Regions from separate parts of the uncultured Nisaea sp. genome, predicted to be linked through region 4. Evidence: predicted binding sites of a transcription regulator. Region 4 holds the regulator's gene; each other region holds the start of a gene.
The links. The regulator PhoB, encoded in region 4, activates phosphate uptake and scavenging genes when phosphate is short. The targets are predictions, from matches to a motif close to TNTCATAAAACTGTCA.

Region 1 (4,401 bases), on a different contig from region 4:
CGCCTCGGGGACATGTCCCTCCGCATCGAGCACGACATACCCGATCTCGCCGTCCGTCTGATAATGCTGGGCCGCGATGTTGATATTGTGAGCCGCAAAGACATCGTTGAGACGGCCAAGCTGGCCCGGCAGATTGCGTTGCACCTGGATGAAACGGGTCCCGGCCGGGCGCGGCGGAAGCTGCACTTCCGGAAAATTCACGGCGCCCGCGGTTGATCCAACATCGGAATATTCGATCAGCTTGCGGATCACTTCCTCACCGATACGCTCTTGCGCTTCCTCGGTCGAGCCGCCGACATGCGGCGTCAGGATCACGTTGTCGAGGCCCTGCAAGGAGGACTGAAACGGGTCCGCGTTCGATTTCGGCTCTGTCGGGAACACATCCACCGCCGCACCGGCGAGATGACCACTCTTCAGGGCCGCCGCCAGTGCGTCCACATCCAGGATAGTGCCCCGGGCATTGTTGATGAGATAGGCGCCCGGCTTCATCTTGCCGATCTCGCGCGCACCGATCATGTCCCTTGTTTCGGGCGTTTCCGGCAGATGCAGGGACACCACGTCGGAGGCTTCCAGCAGCTCGTCGAGGGTCGCGGCCGGTTCCACATTGCCGTGGCTGAGCTTGTCGCTCCGGTCGAAATAGATCACCCGCATGCCCATCGCTTCGGCGAGGTTCGCCAGCTGGGTGCCGATATTGCCGTAGCCGACGATACCAAGGGTCTTGCCCCGTATCTCGCGGCTGCCGATCGCCGATTTTTCCCACCGGCTCTCATGCGCCCCGACCGACCGCGGGAAGGTCCGCCGGAACAGCATGACGATTTCCGCAATCGTCAGCTCCGCGACACTGCGTGTGTTCGAGAACGGCGCGTTGAAAACGGGGATGCCCTTCCGCTTTGCCGCCTCCAGGTCAACCTGGTTGGTGCCAACCGAAAAGCAGCCGAGCGCAATCAGCTTGTCGGTCGCGGCGAAAACACTTTCCGTCATTTTCGTCCGGGACCGAATGCCAAGCAGCCTGACGTCTTTCAAGGCAGCTTTCAGCGCATCTTCCTCAAGCGCCTTTGCCTGCCTCTCGACGCAGGGATATCCGGCAATCTCAAGCTGTCGTATCGCGGTCTCGGAAATCCCCTCAAGCAACAGGAACTTGATTTTGTCTTTTGGCAGGGACGGATTCTGGATCTTGCTCATTCTGGAACGGGTCCGGATGGGTTTCAGATGCCTCTCGCGTGCTGGCGCGCTGATGGCGCGGCCTTATTACGAAGGCGGCCGTAGAGATATAGGGAGCCCGATCGAATCGCAAGGCACCGCCTTAATCCATGCCGAATCACGCCTCAAAAAGAACATCGATTGAGCACTTGTTTACTATTTAGAAAGCCTTCGAACCGAGAGTAGCCGGACTGCGAGTGTCTAATGCTGTCGGGGGACGGTGCCGGGCTACGCAAAAGGGAGGGTGATATATGTCGCGCTGGATTTCGCGCAAACCCGACTATCACGCAGATATCACAGTTGCGATTCCGCATTTCGTGACGCGCAGCTGCACACTTCTCGCAACGGGATACGCCAAACTCCTGCAAGACAGCGGAAACACGATCCCGACCAAGAACGGACTGGATATTTCCAGCTTCGCACCAATCATGACCGATCTTGCCATCGCGGCCATAACGCTCGATTCCGCCTGTGTTTTTCGCATTGCCGGAGAAGGAATACGGCAACGGTTCGCTCATAAACTGGTCGGTACGGACTATTACAATCTTGTCGATCCGGCGCGCCGCAGCAGTGCCATAGAGGCGATGGACATGATTGTCAGAACGCCCTGTGCGTTTCGCGTGGAATTGCTCCAGCAGTACGAGAATGGCGAGGAGCGCCGCGCTGAAGCCTGTGTCTTTCCCCTCCGGTCCGACGAGCCGAATATTGACGGTTTCGCATTGTTCGCCAATAGCGAGATCGATCCTCCCCGGAGCCCGGCGGCCATGCATCCCATTCTAAGCGAATTCCAGGTTGTCCGCCGCGATCTGATCGATATCGGGTTCGGGCTCGACGAAGGGTTCACGGATCTGGTGCCCAGGCACCACGCGTCCCTGCTCTAGTCAATCAGCACCGACCCTCCGTCCGCCCTGGTAATTTCAGCGGCTATCCCTGCCTCGCCTGCCTCTATCCGGACCATCCCCCGGACACCAAGCGCGGACAGCCATCCATCCAGCCGGGCCGGCTCGGGATGACGCAAGATTAGCTGTGTGATCGAAAGGCCGAGATCCGGCATCCGGGTTGCCGGATGCGACCCCTCCGGCCATTGGATGAAGACCGGCAGGGTTCCGCCCTCCGGCAGATCGCCATCGTCACGGACCGCAATCCGCCAGGTCAGGTCGCCCCGGCTGACCTGGACCGGCACGCCCAGATCAAGGCCAAGCCCCCGGGCCGTGGTCAGCACGGCATCAAGATCATCCGTCGCGACGATCCAGGAAAGCGGCTTCGGGGCTGCTTTCGTCGCCGCCTGTACAGCCGGATCGTCCATCCGGTACCAGCGAACCCGCTCCGGAGCGGCCTGTTCCGGGTCAATCGCGATGATCTCAAGGAAATTATCCGCCCCGGTCCGGGTCAACCTGTTGTGCGTGCCCATTTTCGGGTGCGCACCACCAATCGTCATATCCGCGCCGAGCCGCTCCCTGGCCCAATCCGCCCCCGTTTCAAGGTCCGTGGCGACAATGGCAAGATGATCAAAAACAAGCTTCATGAAGGTCCCTCCGGCGGAAGGCGCTGCCAGATATGGCGGCTGACAGGCCATGACATGAAAACGTCATCGAACCGACGTCAAGACGACACGGACCCAACATCACAGGGATACACGCCGCCGCTAGGCTCGAACGTTCTGACAAACGGGCAGTGACCCGACATTTGGAGGCGTTTCCGATGCTGCGCAAGTTCTTTGCGGCCGCTCTCATGGCCATTTCCCTTCCGGCCCTCGCCCAGGCGGCAGAGCCGATCCGTTTCGCCGTCACCGACATCGAGGGCCTGGAAGCCCTGCAGCAGGAGTTCGGACAGTTCGAAGCGGCGATCGAGAAAAGCACCGGCCTGGAGCTTGAGCTCTTCCCGGTCGGCAGCCGGACCGCCGCCGTCGAGGCGATGAATGCCGGCCAGGCCGACTTCGTGCTGACCGGGCCTGCCGAATATGTCGTGCTGAAGGAGCTGACCAAGCCGGAGATCGTTGTCGCCTGGCAGCGTCCCGATTATTTCGCCCAGATCGTCACGCTGGCGACCGGCCCCGTGAAACAGGTCAGCGACCTGAAGGGCAAGGTGATTTCCTTCGGTTCCGTCGGATCGACCTCCCAGCATCTCGGCCCGGCACAGGCGCTGGCCGATCTCGGTCTCGATTACGGCCGGGACTATGAGCCGAAAATCATCTCCCGCAACATCGCCGTCGAGGCCTTGATCCGTGGCGACATCAGCGCCATCGGGATGAATTTCGGCCCTCTGCAGAAAGCCCGGGAAGCCTATCCGGATGTCGCCTTCACCGTGATCGCACGCGGCCGCGACCTGCCGAACGACATCCTCGTCGCCCGCAACGGCCTCGACAAGAGCATCGTGGCGAAAGTCCGCAAGGCCTTCGAAGAGGACGGACAGGCCTTGCTGGCCGCCGTGCTTAAAGGGGATGACAACCAGAAATACCGTGGCGGCTTCTTCCTCTCGTCGGTCGATGACACCGACTACGATTATGTCCGCTCCATGTACAAAACCATCGGCGTCGAGCGCTTCACCAGCTTCGTCGGCGACTGACCGGAGCAGCCGCTGCACGGGCCCCGGGAGCATCTGTCTCCGGCGCCCGTGCGCGGCGCCCCCGTCAACGGCATCAGTGCATGAGCTCATCCATCATCGAGGTTCGCCGGGCACAGAAAAGCTTCGCGCCCGGGCTGCCGATCCTGAACGGCGTCAGCCTTGAGGTCCGGCAGGGCGAGCGTGTCGCCCTGATCGGCGCGAACGGCGCCGGCAAATCCACCCTGTTGCGGTGCCTCGCCGGCCTCATCCCGCTTAGCGGCGGCGATGTCGAGATCCTGGGCGAGACATTTTCCGGCAACCCCAGCCTGCGCCAGCGGAAGGCCCTGCGCCGACAGCTCGGCTTTGTCTTCCAGTTCCATGGCCTGGTGCGCCGTACCAGTGCGCTGTCGAATGTGGTGAATGGCTATCTCGGCCAGGGCCACGGCATCCGGGCCTGGCACCAGATGCTTGCCCCCCGCGTCCTCCGCGAAGACGCCCGGGCCGCGCTGGATGCCGTTGGTCTCGGGGAGAAATGGAATGCCCGCGCGGACACGCTTTCCGGCGGTCAGTCCCAGCGCGTCGCCATCGCCCGCGCCATTGTGCACAAGCCCGCCCTGATCATCGCGGACGAGCCGGCGGCCAGCCTCGACCCCGCCG
Region 2 (4,401 bases), on a different contig from region 4:
GGGCGGGTGAGCGGACGATCCGCCGCCTGAACCCGAAGCGCCCGTCCTCCCAGCGGGTTCCGGTGATCTTCGATCCACGGGTCAGCCGCTCGCTGCTCGGGCATCTCTCCTCCGCCATCAATGGTGTGTCGATCGCCCGGGGCACGAGCTTCCTGAAAGACAAGATGGGAGAGCAGGTCTTCGCCGACAGCATCCGCATCGTCGACGACCCGCTACGCGATCGCGGCTTCCGTTCCCGTCCGTTCGACGCCGAGGGCCTGCCGACCGAAAAGCAGATGATTGTCGAGGATGGCAGGCTTGCCTCCTGGATCCTCGATCTGTCGACGGCCCGGCAGCTCGGGCTGGAAAGCAACGGGCACGCCTCTCGCGGCGTTGGCGGACCGCCGAGCCCGTCCGGCACGAACCTTTACCTGGAGCCGGGCGAGATGAGCCCGGAGGATCTGATCAAATCGGTTGGCACCGGCCTCTACATCACCGACATGATGGGCTCCAGCGTCAGCACCGTGACCGGCGACTACAGCCGGGGCGCGGGCGGGTACTGGATCGAGAATGGCGAACTTGCCTATCCGGTCTCCGAAATCACCGTGGCGGGACACCTCACGGAAATCTTCCGGAACATGACCCCGGCGAACGATCTGACGTTCAAATATGGCACGGACGCGCCGACCATTCGCGTCGATGGCCTGACCCTTGCCGGGTCGAACGCATAGGCCTTTCGATTTCTTTCACTAATTCGTGACTCGAAAAAGTGGCAATCCCGGTTGCGCCTCCCCAAATGAGGCACAATCGAGAAATTCTTATGGAGTCCGAAGATGAGCTGCAAACGTGGCTTATCGCGCCTGTTCCTTGTGCTTGTCGCGGTTGGACTGGCTGCTGCCGTATCCCGCGACCCAACAGACGCGACCGAACTGAACACGACCGATCCATCTTTCAGCACCCATCAGGGCCTCGCCATCGGCGGATACGATCCGGTCGCCTATTTCACCGACTATGCCGCCGTCCACGGAGACGAGGCGCATTCCGTCGAGTTCGACGGTGTGCGGTTCCTCTTCGCGAATGCCGACAATCGCGCCCAGTTCCTGCAGGACCCTAAACGCTATCTGCCGCAATTCGGCGGTTACAGCACATTCGCCCTGTCCAAGGGCAAGCTCTATGGCGCCGACCCGATGGTTTTCGACATCATAGACGGCCGGCTCTATCTGAGCCGGAACGAACGGGTGCAGGAACTCTGGCACCGGAACCCCACCGGCTATATCCGCCAGGCGGAAGAGAACTGGGTGAAACTCGGCGGGCGCTAAACGCCCCTCGGCACTACCAGTTTGAGCGGTTGCGACGGCAGGGAAATACTGGCGGGCAGGTTGGTCACGATATCTCCGTCCGCCTGTACCGGGTCGCCGCTATAGGCGCCCTCCTCGGCCCAGATCGACACGGAACGGGTCTGGATGATCCGGTAGCCGGCCGATGATGACAGGCGGCCCATCATCATGTTCGCGGCATAGCGTACCGCATTCCAGCGCCCGGCCCGCTCGAACAGGCAGACATGCAGGATGTCCGCATCCAGCCGTGCCTGCGGCGCGCAGACAAAAGTGCCGCCATAATAATGCGCCTTGGCGACCACGACCGAAGCCGCCTTGTAGGTGCGGCCGTTGATTGCCACCCGGTAATAATGCGGTTTGTAGGATGCCAGCTCCGACAGGGTGGTCAGCACATAGGCGCCCTTGCCGAGCCGGGCCTTCACCCGCGTGTTCACATTGGCAACCACATCCGCATCAAGACCGACCCCGGCCATCAGCGTGAAACGATGGCCGTTCACATCGCCGACATGCGCATCGATGACCGGACCGCGCCAGATCGTGTCGGCGATCGCCTCGGGTTTCACTTTCAGGCCGATCTCGGCGGCCAGCACATTCGCCGTTCCGAGCGGCAGGATGGCCAGCGGCAAATCCCCGCCGCTCATGCCGTTCACCACCTCGTTGATGGTTCCGTCCCCGCCGGCCGCCACCACCGCATCCGGCGCGTTGTCCGCTTTCATCAGACTGTGCTGCCGGGCCTGCCGGGCAAAGGCTTCCGCATCCCCCCGCGCCCCGGTCTCCAGAATCGTGACCGCGACGCCCTGCGCCTTCAGCCGCTCGATAACGGATGAGAAAAGCGGATAGCGCCGCTGCCCCGCTTTTGGATTGTAAATCACAACCACATGGTTCCGGCCATTTCCGGCATCGGAAACCAGCGGATCGCTTGCTTTCACCCGGGCCGAATCGCCGGTGATCTGATCCAAGTGAAACTCCCGCTTGTGGATTTTTTTTGCGGCCTCACAGATGACAGTTTTATTAAGCGGCCGCTGTGCTCGACAAATATAAATCGTTTTCTTGTTACAGATTCATGAAGTCATACAAAGTTCATTTTACAAAATATGGGGCGATTCATAATAGACGCCACAACAGAGATTGGCCCTAAGCGGTTTTCATTCAAGGTCCGGCAAGTTTTCAGAAACGGGATGACGGCAAATGAACAGCCAGAAGGGTATCGACCGTTACCGGGCAATCTGGATTTCCGACATTCACCTTGGGACTAAGGGATGTCAGGCCGAGTATTTGCTCGATTTTCTGAAGCATACGGAATCCGATTATCTCTACCTGGTCGGCGATATCATCGATATCTGGCGCATGAAGCGCTCCTGGTCCTGGAAGCAGAGCCATAACGACGTGCTGCAAAAGCTGCTGCGCAAGGCGCGCAAGGGCACGAAGGTGATGTTCCTGCCCGGCAATCACGACGAGATGTTCCGTGGCTTCCTGGGGGAAAATTTCGGCCAGATCGAGGTCCGTGACGAGCATATCCATGTCACACGCGACGGCCGCCGCTTCCTGATCCTGCACGGCGACCAGTACGACGTGGTGGTGAAGTACAACAAGTGGCTCGCGCTGGTGGGCGACAGTGCCTACAACCTCGCCCTCACGCTCAACACCCATTTCAACCAGATCCGCCGCTTCCTCGGCTATCCCTACTGGTCGCTCTCCGCCTATCTGAAGAACAAGGCGAAGCGCGCGGTCGAGTTCATCGGCAATTTCGAACATGCGCTGGCCGACGAGGCTTCCAAGCGCGGTGTCGACGGCATTATCTGCGGCCACATCCACAAGGCCGAGATGAAGCAGATCGGCGATGTCATGTACTGCAACGACGGCGACTGGGTGGAAAGCTGCACGGCGCTGGTCGAGCATCCGGACGGACGGATGGAAATCCTCAACTGGGCCGAGGTGCGGCATCTCACCTTCGCCTGAGGCGGTAAGCCCCATGAAAATTCTCCTCGTTTCCGACGCCTGGTTCCCTCAGGTCAACGGCGTTGTCCGCACCCTGAACACGGTGATCGGCGAGCTCAAGGCGATGGGCCACGAGGTCGAAACCATCACGCCGGACCAGTTCACCACCATCCCCTGCCCGACCTACCCGGAAATCCGGCTGGCCTGCTGGCCCTTCTTCCGGGTCCCGGCGATGATCGAGGCGGCCCGGCCGGATGCCATCCATATCGCCACCGAGGGGCCGCTGGGCATGACGGCGCGGCGCTATTGCGTGCGCAACAAGCTGCCCTTCACCACGGCCTATCACACGCGCTTCCCGGAATATGTCGAGCCGCGCCTCGGCGTGCCGGTGTCCTGGACCTACAAGGTCATGCGCCATTTCCACGGCAAGTCCGCCGGCGTCATGGTGGCCACCAAATCCATCCGCGCCGATCTCGAGGCGCGCGGCTTCGACAATATCAAGGACTGGAGCCGGGGCGTCGATACCGAGCTGTTCCGGCCCCAGGCCAAGGACGTCATCGACGTGCCGAGGCCGGTTTTCATGTTTGTCGGCCGGGTGGCGGTGGAGAAGAACCTCCCCGCTTTCCTTGAGCTGGACCTGCCCGGCAGCAAGGTCGTGGTCGGCGACGGCCCGGACATGAGCATGCTGAAAAAGCGCTTCCCGGACACTGTCTTCGTCGGCGCCAAGAAGGGCGAGGAGCTATCCCGGCATTACGCGGCGGCCGATGTCTTCGTCTTCCCGAGCCGGACCGACACATTCGGCCTGGTGATGCTGGAAGCCCTTGCGTCCGGCGCTCCGGTGGCCGCGTTCCCGGTCCCGGGGCCGCTGGATGTCATCGCCTCCGACAAGGTCGGCGTGCTGTCGGAAGATCTCGGCGCGGCGGCCAAGGCTGCGTTGAAACTCTCTGCCGAGGATTGCCGGGCCTATGCGCTCGGCTATAGCTGGCGGGCCTGCGCGGAGCAGTTCTTCGCCAATCTCGCGCCTTTCGATTCCGGTGCCGCTTTCGGCCACCTCGGGACACGGTCCGTCAAAGCGGCCTGACATTTTACACCAATAAGAACTTGGCCCGGCAACGGCGCCCTAGTATGCATTCCCGTAATCGCGAAA
Region 3 (4,401 bases), on a different contig from region 4:
CCGGGGCCATGCCCTTGATTTCACCGGCCATGAAGCTGTAGGCGCATTCCGGATCAAGGGAAGCGAGACCGGCGATCAGGCCCGTCACCTTCAGCTTGACGTCGGCCGGCAGATCCTTGCGGAGCACGACCGGGCCTTCCGGGATGACCTTGGACTTCCAGATCTGCACGAGCTGGGTCATGTCGACGAGACCGGCATCGGCGGCCTTGCGCAGGGCGCCGCTGTTGTAGCCTTCTTCCCAGGCACCCAGGCCGTCGGCCCAGGTCACCCCGGCGTCGATATCGCCGTTGGCAACGGCAACGATGGTCTGCTCGTGGCCACCGGTGAAGACGACTTCACCGAAATACTTGCCGCTTTCCATCGGGAAACCGGCAGCCGGGATTTCGATGGACGGGATGAGATAGCCGGAGGTCGAGTTCGGATCGCCGAAACCGAACTTCTTGCCCTTCATGTCGTCGAGGGACTTGATGCCGCTGTCAACGCGGGCAAAGCCGATGGAGTGGTAGCCCATGGAACCGTCGGCATTGATCTTCACCAGAACCGGCTCAACAGCTTCCGGATCGGTGATGTAGGTCTTGGCATAACCGGAAGCACCGAGCCAGGCCATGTCGAGGTTACGGCCGATCAGGCCTTCGATGACGCCGTTATAGTCGGCCGGTGCGAAGATCTTCGTCGGCACGCCGAGCAGTGCTTCAACCTTGGTCCGGACACACTCGTTGGAGCGCATACGGTCGGACTGGTTTTCACCGCCGAGGACGCCGATACGGAATTCGGAAATCTTGTCTTCGGCATGGACATTGGCGGCGCCGAACGCCGTCATGGCGACGGCCGCGGCCACCGCGAAATTGCGAACGAACTTCATCCCTAACTACTCCCTAGGTTGGAATTGCTTCCACGGAACATCGGCGGTAGCCGCATTCAGGCCGTGGCCGCATTCGCCTCAGCAACCCCGGCCCCCTGGCCCGGCACTGAGGGATTGGATCTGGCCCGCGCGGAAGCGCCGGCCGAAATGCTGGTCGAGGTCACTGCCTCGTTCAGGGCTTCCTCGGCGCCGTAAATCTCGCGCGCCGCTTCCGGGGTCAGCTCGTCGGCCGCGCCGTCGAACACCACCTTGCCCTGGCTCATGCCGATGACCCGGTCGCAATAGCTGCGCGCGGTATCGAGCGTGTGCAGGTTGCACATCACGGTGATGCCGTCCCGATCATGGATTTCCCGAAGCGAGCCCATGACGACCTCGGCGCTCAACGGATCGAGCGAGGCGATCGGCTCGTCGGCAAGGATGATTTTCGGCTGCTGCATCAGACCGCGGGCGATGGCCACGCGCTGCTGCTGTCCGCCGGACATGGTCTCCACCCGCTGCAGGGCCCGCTCGGCCAGGCCGAGGCGGTCGAGCGCGGCCAGCGCATCGTCGATATCGCGCTGGGAGAAGATCTTGAACATGGAGCGCAGCGTGCCCTGCTGGTTCAGCCGGCCGAGCATCACGTTGGTGACGACATCAAGGCGCGGGACCAGGTTGAACTGCTGGAAGATCATCGCGCAGTCCTTCTGCCAGCGCCGCTTGGCATTGCCTTTCAGACTGAGCACGTCGGTGCCATCGACCAGGATCTGGCCGGAGCTGGCATTCGTGAGGCGGTTGAACAGCCGCAGGAAAGTCGATTTCCCGGCACCGGAGCGGCCGATAACACCGATCATCTGCGGCTTTTCCACCGTGAAGGTCACGGAATCGACCGCGACCATGTTGCCGAAAGCCTTGGTAACGTTTTTGAACTCGATCATGCCCCACCTCTGAGTCTCGCGCCGTGCGGGGCTGCGAGCAGCCCGCCTGAACCGGTCACAAGGGTGACCGGCAACTCGGACAACACGGCTGGAGAAATCACACCGCGCGAGATCCGACTGGAGCGTTGGTATCAACCGTGCGGGTCGTTCTCGTGACGCTTTTGCTTCAGTTTCATGAAGCCGTCGGATGCCTGCGCCTGAGGGCGGGCTTAGTTACTGGCAACAGACAGGGAAATGCGCTTGTGATCGGCGGCGATAAAGATCTCGTAATCGGCATGCGAGACCGGGAACACACCAGTGACCGGCAGGCCGAGGGCCGCCGCGAGACAGTCCGGCGCGGTCTTGCCGAGGGCGGCGATCCGGTCCGTGACGGTTTTCTTGATGCTCTCGGAGAGCCCCGTGCGCAGAACCACCGGACCGTTCGGCATCACGGGTGAGTGCCAGAACTCGGAGAAGCGCGCATCGGAAGTAAGCTGAAAACGCCCGAGCGGCCCGGAATCCACCACCGCACCGGATGCGGTTTCCGACCGCCAGGAAACAGCGGCATCCACCGCCCCGCTTTCCAGCGCCGTGAATGTCGCATGATAGCCGCCACCGAACTGCACCGTCTTCAGGTCCCGTTCGGTATTCAGCCCGGCCCGTTCCAGGGCGACGGACGGTATGAAATAGCCCGGCATGGAGCGCCGGTCGGCAAAGCCGATGCTTTTGCCTTTCAGCGTGTCGAGCGCGTCGATCTCCGCATCCGGACGGGAGAATGCAACAGCGCGATATCCCATGGACCCGCCACGTCCAAGCGTGGCCAGCACAGGCTGCACCGCGCCGGGATTAGCGCGCCAGAGAGCGCTATAGGCCCGGGTTGAAAGCGCGGCGACATCCACCGCGCCTATACTCAAGGCGTGGCGCAATTCCTCTCCGGAAGGCAGGGCCAGGATCTGCACCGGCGCCGCAAGACCGTCCGCCAGGTCATGTGCGAAGCACTTCTGGGCCGCGAAGTCATCGGAGACCGCCTTGCCGCCGATCACACCAATCCGGAGAACATCGGCTCCGGCAGCCGGGGCCGTAAACAGAAGTCCGGCGAAAGCAGCAATGCTGGCCGCCGCGATCGCTGCACGCGCAAATGCCTGTCGCATCGTTCCATCCGTTCGTTCAGAAGCCGCCGCACCCGACACGGGATGCGGAGTCCAGCCTGCATTCCGGGGAACCTTAGCGGAAGAGCTTGACCGTTTGATGACGGTCCGGGAATCGGTGCGTTAAACCGCGTTCCAGTCTTCCGTGGCCGCGATTTCCGCTTCGATGAAACCGATGAAGGAGCGGACCTTTCGCGACAGGTGGCGGTTGGCGAGATAGAGCAGGGAAATCGGCAAGCTGCGATCCTCGAACGGCTCCAGAAGCGCCTCCAGATGTCCGCAGCGCAAGTCATTGGCGACGACAAAGCTCGGCACGATCCCGATACCCTCGCCCGACAAAAGCAGCCTTCTGACAGCGGAGGCACTGTTCACCCGGACCCGCGGCCGGATATTCATTGTCAGGCTTTCCCCGCCATCCCGGAACGACCATTGCACAGGCCCGCGCCGGTTGGTGTCGAAAATGCATCTGTGCGCCGGAAGCTCGTCCGGATGCGCTGGACGGCCCGCCTGATCCAGATATGACGGCGCCGCGCAGGTAATCAGGCGGATCTCGCCAAGCCGTTTCGCGATCAGTGTCGAATCCTGCAGAACGCCGATCCGGACCGACAGGTCGACGCCCTCGTCGATCAGGGACAGATGCCGGTCGTTCAGCCGCAGGTCGATGGTGACGCCGGGATTGGCCGCCAGATATTTCTCGACCGCGGCCATCAGATACATCTCGCCGAACAGCACCGGCGCGGTAACGACGAGATTGCCGCTCGGCGCCGCGCCCTCGTCCCGCATCACCGCGCGCAATTCGTCAAATTCCTCGATCACCCGGTTGCAGCGGGGCAAATAGGCCCGTCCGGCTTCCGTCAGGGTGACGACCCGCGTCGTCCGGTGCAGCAACAGAACCCCGAGCACGTCTTCAAGCGCCCGGATATTCTTGCTGACATTCTGGGCGCTGGTGCCGAGCCGCTCGGCGGCCTTCGAAAAGGATGTTGTCGCGGCAACAGCCGAGAACATCCGCATCTGCTCTATGGAATCCATATTAGCAACATATCGTTTATATTAATTCAATCAATAGAGAGCTTATGGCGACAATAGACTGCAATTAACTATGTCGGACAGGCGGCGCGGTGTGCCGCCCTTTCCTCGAAACGAAAGGACAATCCGATGACCAACCAGAACACCGCGCCTTATGCCGCGCTCATCCTTCGCGTCTCCCTCGGCGTGCTTTTCCTCGCCCATGGCGCCCTCAAGCTCTTTGTCTTCACTCCCGCCGGCACCGTCGGCTTTTTCGAGAGCCTCGGCCTGCCCGGCTTCTTCGCCTACCTGACGATCCTCGCCGAGGTGGGCGGCGGTGCAGCGCTGATCGCCGGTTTCGCCACCCGGCTGGTTTCCATCGCCACCCTGCCGATCCTGCTCGGCGCCGTCTTCCTGGTGCATGGCGCGAATGGCTGGCTCTACACGAACCCGAACGGCGGCTGGGAATTCCCGGCATTCTGGGCGGCAACCC
Region 4 (4,401 bases):
CGATCCGCGAGGCCGCCCTCGGGCTCGGTGCCTCGCCGCTGCAGGTCGTGACCCATCATGTGTTGCCGCTGGCCATGCCCGGCATTCTGACCGGCACGATCATCGGCATGGCCCAGGCCCTCGGTGAGACCGCACCGCTGCTGATGATCGGCATGATCGCCTTTATCGTCGACGTACCCGGCGGCTTCACCGATCCGGCGACCGTACTGCCGGTGCAGATCTATCTCTGGGCGGACAGCCCCGAGCGCGCCTTCGTCGAACGGACCTCCGCCGCGATCATGGTGCTGCTTGCTTTTCTGATTTTCATGAACATTGTGGCCGTCATGCTCCGCAAGAAGTTCGAACGGCGCTGGTAGAGGTAATTCCATGAGCGAGAAAAAAAAGATGGCTAAGTCCGACACCTCCCCGGCGTCGACAGCGACGTCCCCGAACGTGACGCCGAAAATGAAGGGCGACAAGGTCAAGGTCTTCTACGGAGAGAAGCAGGCCCTGATGGATGTCGATCTGGACATCAAGCCGAACGAAGTTACGGCGCTGATCGGCCCGTCCGGCTGCGGCAAGTCCACCTTCCTGCGCTGCCTGAACCGGATGAACGATGTCATCGACATCTGCCGCGTCGAAGGCAAGATCACGCTGGACGACGACGATATCTACGACTCCTCGCTCGATCCGGTACAGCTCCGTGCCCGCGTCGGCATGGTGTTCCAGAAGCCGAACCCGTTCCCGAAGTCGATCTACGACAATATCGCCTACGGCCCGCGCATTCACGGCACGGCCCAGAGCAAGGCCGATGTCGACGAGATCGTCGAGACCAGCCTGACCAAGGCGGGCCTGTTCGGTGAAGTCAAGGATCGCCTGCTGGAGCCCGGCACCGGCCTTTCCGGCGGCCAGCAGCAGCGCCTCTGCATTGCCCGCGCCATCGCGGTCAATCCGGAAGTGATCCTGATGGACGAGCCCTGCTCGGCCCTCGATCCGATCGCCACCGCGAAGATCGAAGAGCTGATTGATGAGTTGCGCGAGAACTACACCATCGTCATCGTGACCCACTCCATGCAGCAGGCAGCCCGGGTTTCCCAGCGCACCGCCTTCTTCCACCTGGGAGAGCTGGTCGAGGTTGGCGATACCGAGCAGATTTTCACCAACCCGAACGACTCCCGCACGCAGGGATACATCACCGGCCGGTTTGGTTAAGCGCGTTCACGGATCATAGTTTAATGGGTGCAAACGACCACATAGTCAGCTCTTTCGACGAGGATCTCGAGGCCCTCAAGGCCAAGATCGCCCAGATGGGCGGCCTTGTCGAAAGCCAGTGTGAAGCCGCCGTGCGAGCCGTACACCGGCGTGACCAGGCGCTCGCCCAGCGGGTCCGCGAAGCCGACGCTCCGATCGACCATCTGGAAACCGAGATCGAGGCCATGAGCCTTCGGCTGCTGGCATTGCGTCAGCCGCTCGGGGGCGATCTGCGCACGGTCGTGGCCAGCCTGAAGATCGTCAGCGACCTTGAGCGCATCGGCGATTACGCCGCGAATATCGGCAAACGGGCCATTGTTCTCAGCAGCCTGCCCGAGATCCCGCCGGCCAATGGCATCGTGCGCATCGGCAGCCTGGTCCAGTCCCTGATCAAGGATGTGCTGGATGCCTACGCGGACGACAATCTTGATCTCGCAATTGCCGCCTGGCACCGGGATGAGGATATCGACGAGCTCTATACCAGCCTGTTCCGAGAACTGCTGACCTACATGATGGAAGATCCGCGGAATATCTCCGCGTCCACTCATCTTCTGTTCATCGCGAAGAATCTGGAACGCATGGGCGATCACGCGACCAACATCGCCGAGACCGTGCATTTCCAGATCAAAGGCACGAAAATGCAGGCCGACCGCCCCAAGGGCGAGGATGCCAGCTATGTCGTGACGATGCCTGAATGAGAGCGTTCATATCGAGAGTTAGTGTCCTATGAACATGATGCACCCCAAAATCCTGATCGTGGAGGACGAAGCCCCCATCGTCACTCTGCTGCGCTACAATCTTGAGCGGGAAGGATTCGAAGTCCTGGAAGCCGGCGATGGCGAGGAAGCCATGCTGCTGGCCATGGAAAAAAGCCCCGACCTGATCCTGCTGGACTGGATGTTACCGCTTCTCTCCGGCGTCGAGGTCTGCCGCAGATTGCGCCGCACACCCGAAACCAAAGCCGTGCCGGTAATCATGCTGACAGCGCGCGGCGACGAGGGTGACCGGATCCGTGGCCTGAATGCGGGTGCTGACGATTACATCACCAAGCCCTTCAGCCCGAGCGAGCTGATCGCCCGGATCCGCGCCGTGCTGCGCCGGACGCGCCCGGCGAGCGACGCCGAAACCCTGGAATTCGAAGATCTCGAAATGGATCTGGCCTCCCACAAGGTGCGCCGGAACAGCCGGGAAATTCATCTCGGCCCGACCGAATTCCGGCTGCTGCGCTATTTTCTGGAGCATCCGGGCCGGGTGTTCTCCCGGGAGCAGCTGCTGGACCGGGTCTGGGGCCCCGACATTTATGTCGAGCCGCGTACCGTCGACGTGCATATCCGCCGTCTGCGCAAGGCCATCAATATCGAGGCGGAATCCGATCTGATCCGCACGGTCCGTTCCGCCGGATACGCTCTCGACCGGTCAACCGCACCGGCCTGAGCCCCATATCTCAGCTTATCGGTTTTCCGCCGGACACGGGCTCCGGCGGAAACATCCGCATCAGAACCAGCAGCAGGATCAGGCCGGGTACCGCAATCGCCGTCGAAGCGATGAAAAACCCGATCCAGCCAATATGATCCGTGACCCATCCGCCGCCGGAGCTGAGGATGGTGCGCCCGAAAGCCATGAAGGATGACAGCAGGGCATATTGAGTGGCTGTGAAGGCGACATTCGTCAGGCTTGAAAGATAGGCGACGAAGGCGGCCGTTCCCATGCCGCCGGTAAAGTTCTCAACCCCGATCGTCACCGTCAGCATCCAGATATCGTGCCCGGCCACGGCCTGCCCGACAAATACCAGGTTCGACAGGGCCTGCAGCACGCCGCAGAGCAGCAGCGCCTTCAGCAGCCCCATATGCTTCACCAGGGCACCGCCGGCAAACAACCCCACCAGCAGAGCGACAAGGCCGAACACCTTGGTCACCTGGGCGATCTCCGTCTTGGTGAAACCGAGATCGATATAGAACGGGTTCGTCAGCGTGCCGAGGAAGGCATCCCCGAGCTTGTAGAAAAGGATGAAGGCCAGGACCAGCAGAGCGCCCCGCCGCAACAGGAACTCCGAGAACGGGGTGAAAATCGCCCGGTGCGCCCATTCAGCGGCGGACTCATTCTCCCGTGTCTGCTTTTCCGCTTCCGCGCTGGCATCCGGCTCCGGGCTCACGAGAACCGCGCCCAGGCCAACCAACATCAGGCTCGCCATGGCGAGATAAGCCACGAACCAGCCAATCGCGTCCGCCAGGAAAAGCGCACCCGCCCCGGCAATAAGCATCCCGATCCGATAGCCGAAGGTCGAGGCCGCCGCACCGGCGCCCTGCTCGGATTCCGGCAGGGATTCGATGCGAAAGGCGTCGATCACGATATCCTGGCTGGCCGAGAAGAAGGTCACGGCAACGGCCATCAACGCCATCAGTCCAGGGTTGTTCACCGGGTCGGTGCCACCGAGCAGGATGATCGACAGCATCAGGGCAAGCTGGGTCAGGATCAGCCAGCTCCGCCGTCTGCCGAACAGACGGCCGAGAAGCGGCAGCCTCAGACTGTCCATCAGGGGCGCCCAGAAGAATTTCAGCGTGTAGGGCGTCCCGACAAGGGCAAACAGGCCGATGGTCGTCAGATCGACCCCGGACTCGCGCATCCAGGCGCTCAGGGTCGAAAAGGAAAGCAGCAGGGGCAGACCGCTGGAAAAGCCCAGCAGAAAAACGATCAGAATGCGGCGCTTCAGATACAGCGCCGCCGTCTCCGCAAGCCAGCCCCTGACGCTGGACATGGTCTCAGCCAAGCCGCGCCGCCAGAAGCTCTTTCAGATTGGCCTCCGGCCGGGCGCCGTAATGCGAGATGATTTCCGCCGCGGCAACACCGCCGGCCCGGCCCCAGTCGGCAGGCTCCAGGTCACGGCAATAGGCATGCAGGAAACCGGCGGCGAAAAGATCGCCCGCGCCGGTCGTATCGACGACCTTGGCCACCGGCTCGGCATCGATCACATGGACTTCCGATTTGTGCAGAACAACGGAGCCCTGCGCGCCACGGGTGATCGCCGCCGTCTCGCAGTTTTCCCGCACCTTCTGCAATGCTTCGTCGAAATCGCTCGTCTGGTAGAGCGACTTCAGCTCTTCCTCGTTGGCGAACAGGATATCGACATGGTGATCGACCAGCTCGAGGAAGGCATCCCGATGGCGGTCGACA

Region 1: AAC126_RS14525 (PhnD/SsuA/transferrin family substrate-binding protein) is a predicted target of PhoB. The motif match lies at 2,776-2,791, and genes of this name have one in related genera.
Region 2: AAC126_RS18670 (diacylglycerol kinase family protein) is a predicted target of PhoB. The motif match lies at 2,317-2,332, and genes of this name have one in related genera.
Region 3: phnC (phosphonate ABC transporter ATP-binding protein) is a predicted target of PhoB. The motif match lies at 1,941-1,956, and genes of this name have one in related genera.

Annotation. Positions count from the first base shown of each region.
Region 1 covers NZ_CAXBDC010000065.1:4,657-9,057, forward strand. The annotation lists gene serA (phosphoglycerate dehydrogenase) at 1-1,182, opposite strand, end outside; gene AAC126_RS14515 (PAS domain-containing protein) at 1,452-2,081, shown strand; gene AAC126_RS14520 (VOC family protein) at 2,078-2,725, opposite strand; gene AAC126_RS14525 (PhnD/SsuA/transferrin family substrate-binding protein) at 2,902-3,765, shown strand; gene AAC126_RS14530 (ATP-binding cassette domain-containing protein) at 3,846-4,401, shown strand, end outside.
Region 2 covers NZ_CAXBDC010000109.1:4,381-8,781, forward strand. The annotation lists gene AAC126_RS18660 (TldD/PmbA family protein) at 1-710, shown strand, start outside; gene AAC126_RS18665 (YHS domain-containing (seleno)protein) at 813-1,298, shown strand; gene AAC126_RS18670 (diacylglycerol kinase family protein) at 1,295-2,275, opposite strand; gene AAC126_RS18675 (UDP-2,3-diacylglucosamine diphosphatase) at 2,505-3,275, shown strand; gene AAC126_RS18680 (glycosyltransferase family 1 protein) at 3,289-4,335, shown strand.
Region 3 covers NZ_CAXBDC010000151.1:554-4,954, reverse strand. The annotation lists gene phnD (phosphonate ABC transporter substrate-binding protein) at 1-862, opposite strand, end outside; gene phnC (phosphonate ABC transporter ATP-binding protein) at 919-1,776, opposite strand; gene AAC126_RS20900 (PhnD/SsuA/transferrin family substrate-binding protein) at 1,986-2,906, opposite strand; gene AAC126_RS20895 (LysR family transcriptional regulator) at 3,027-3,932, opposite strand; gene AAC126_RS20890 (DoxX family protein) at 4,059-4,401, shown strand, end outside.
Region 4 covers NZ_CAXBDC010000055.1:6,561-10,961, forward strand. The annotation lists gene pstA (phosphate ABC transporter permease PstA) at 1-356, shown strand, start outside; gene pstB (phosphate ABC transporter ATP-binding protein PstB) at 445-1,191, shown strand; gene phoU (phosphate signaling complex protein PhoU) at 1,215-1,928, shown strand; gene phoB (phosphate regulon transcriptional regulator PhoB) at 1,957-2,664, shown strand; gene AAC126_RS13175 (AmpG family muropeptide MFS transporter) at 2,675-3,985, opposite strand; gene AAC126_RS13180 (adenosine kinase) at 3,990-4,401, opposite strand, start outside.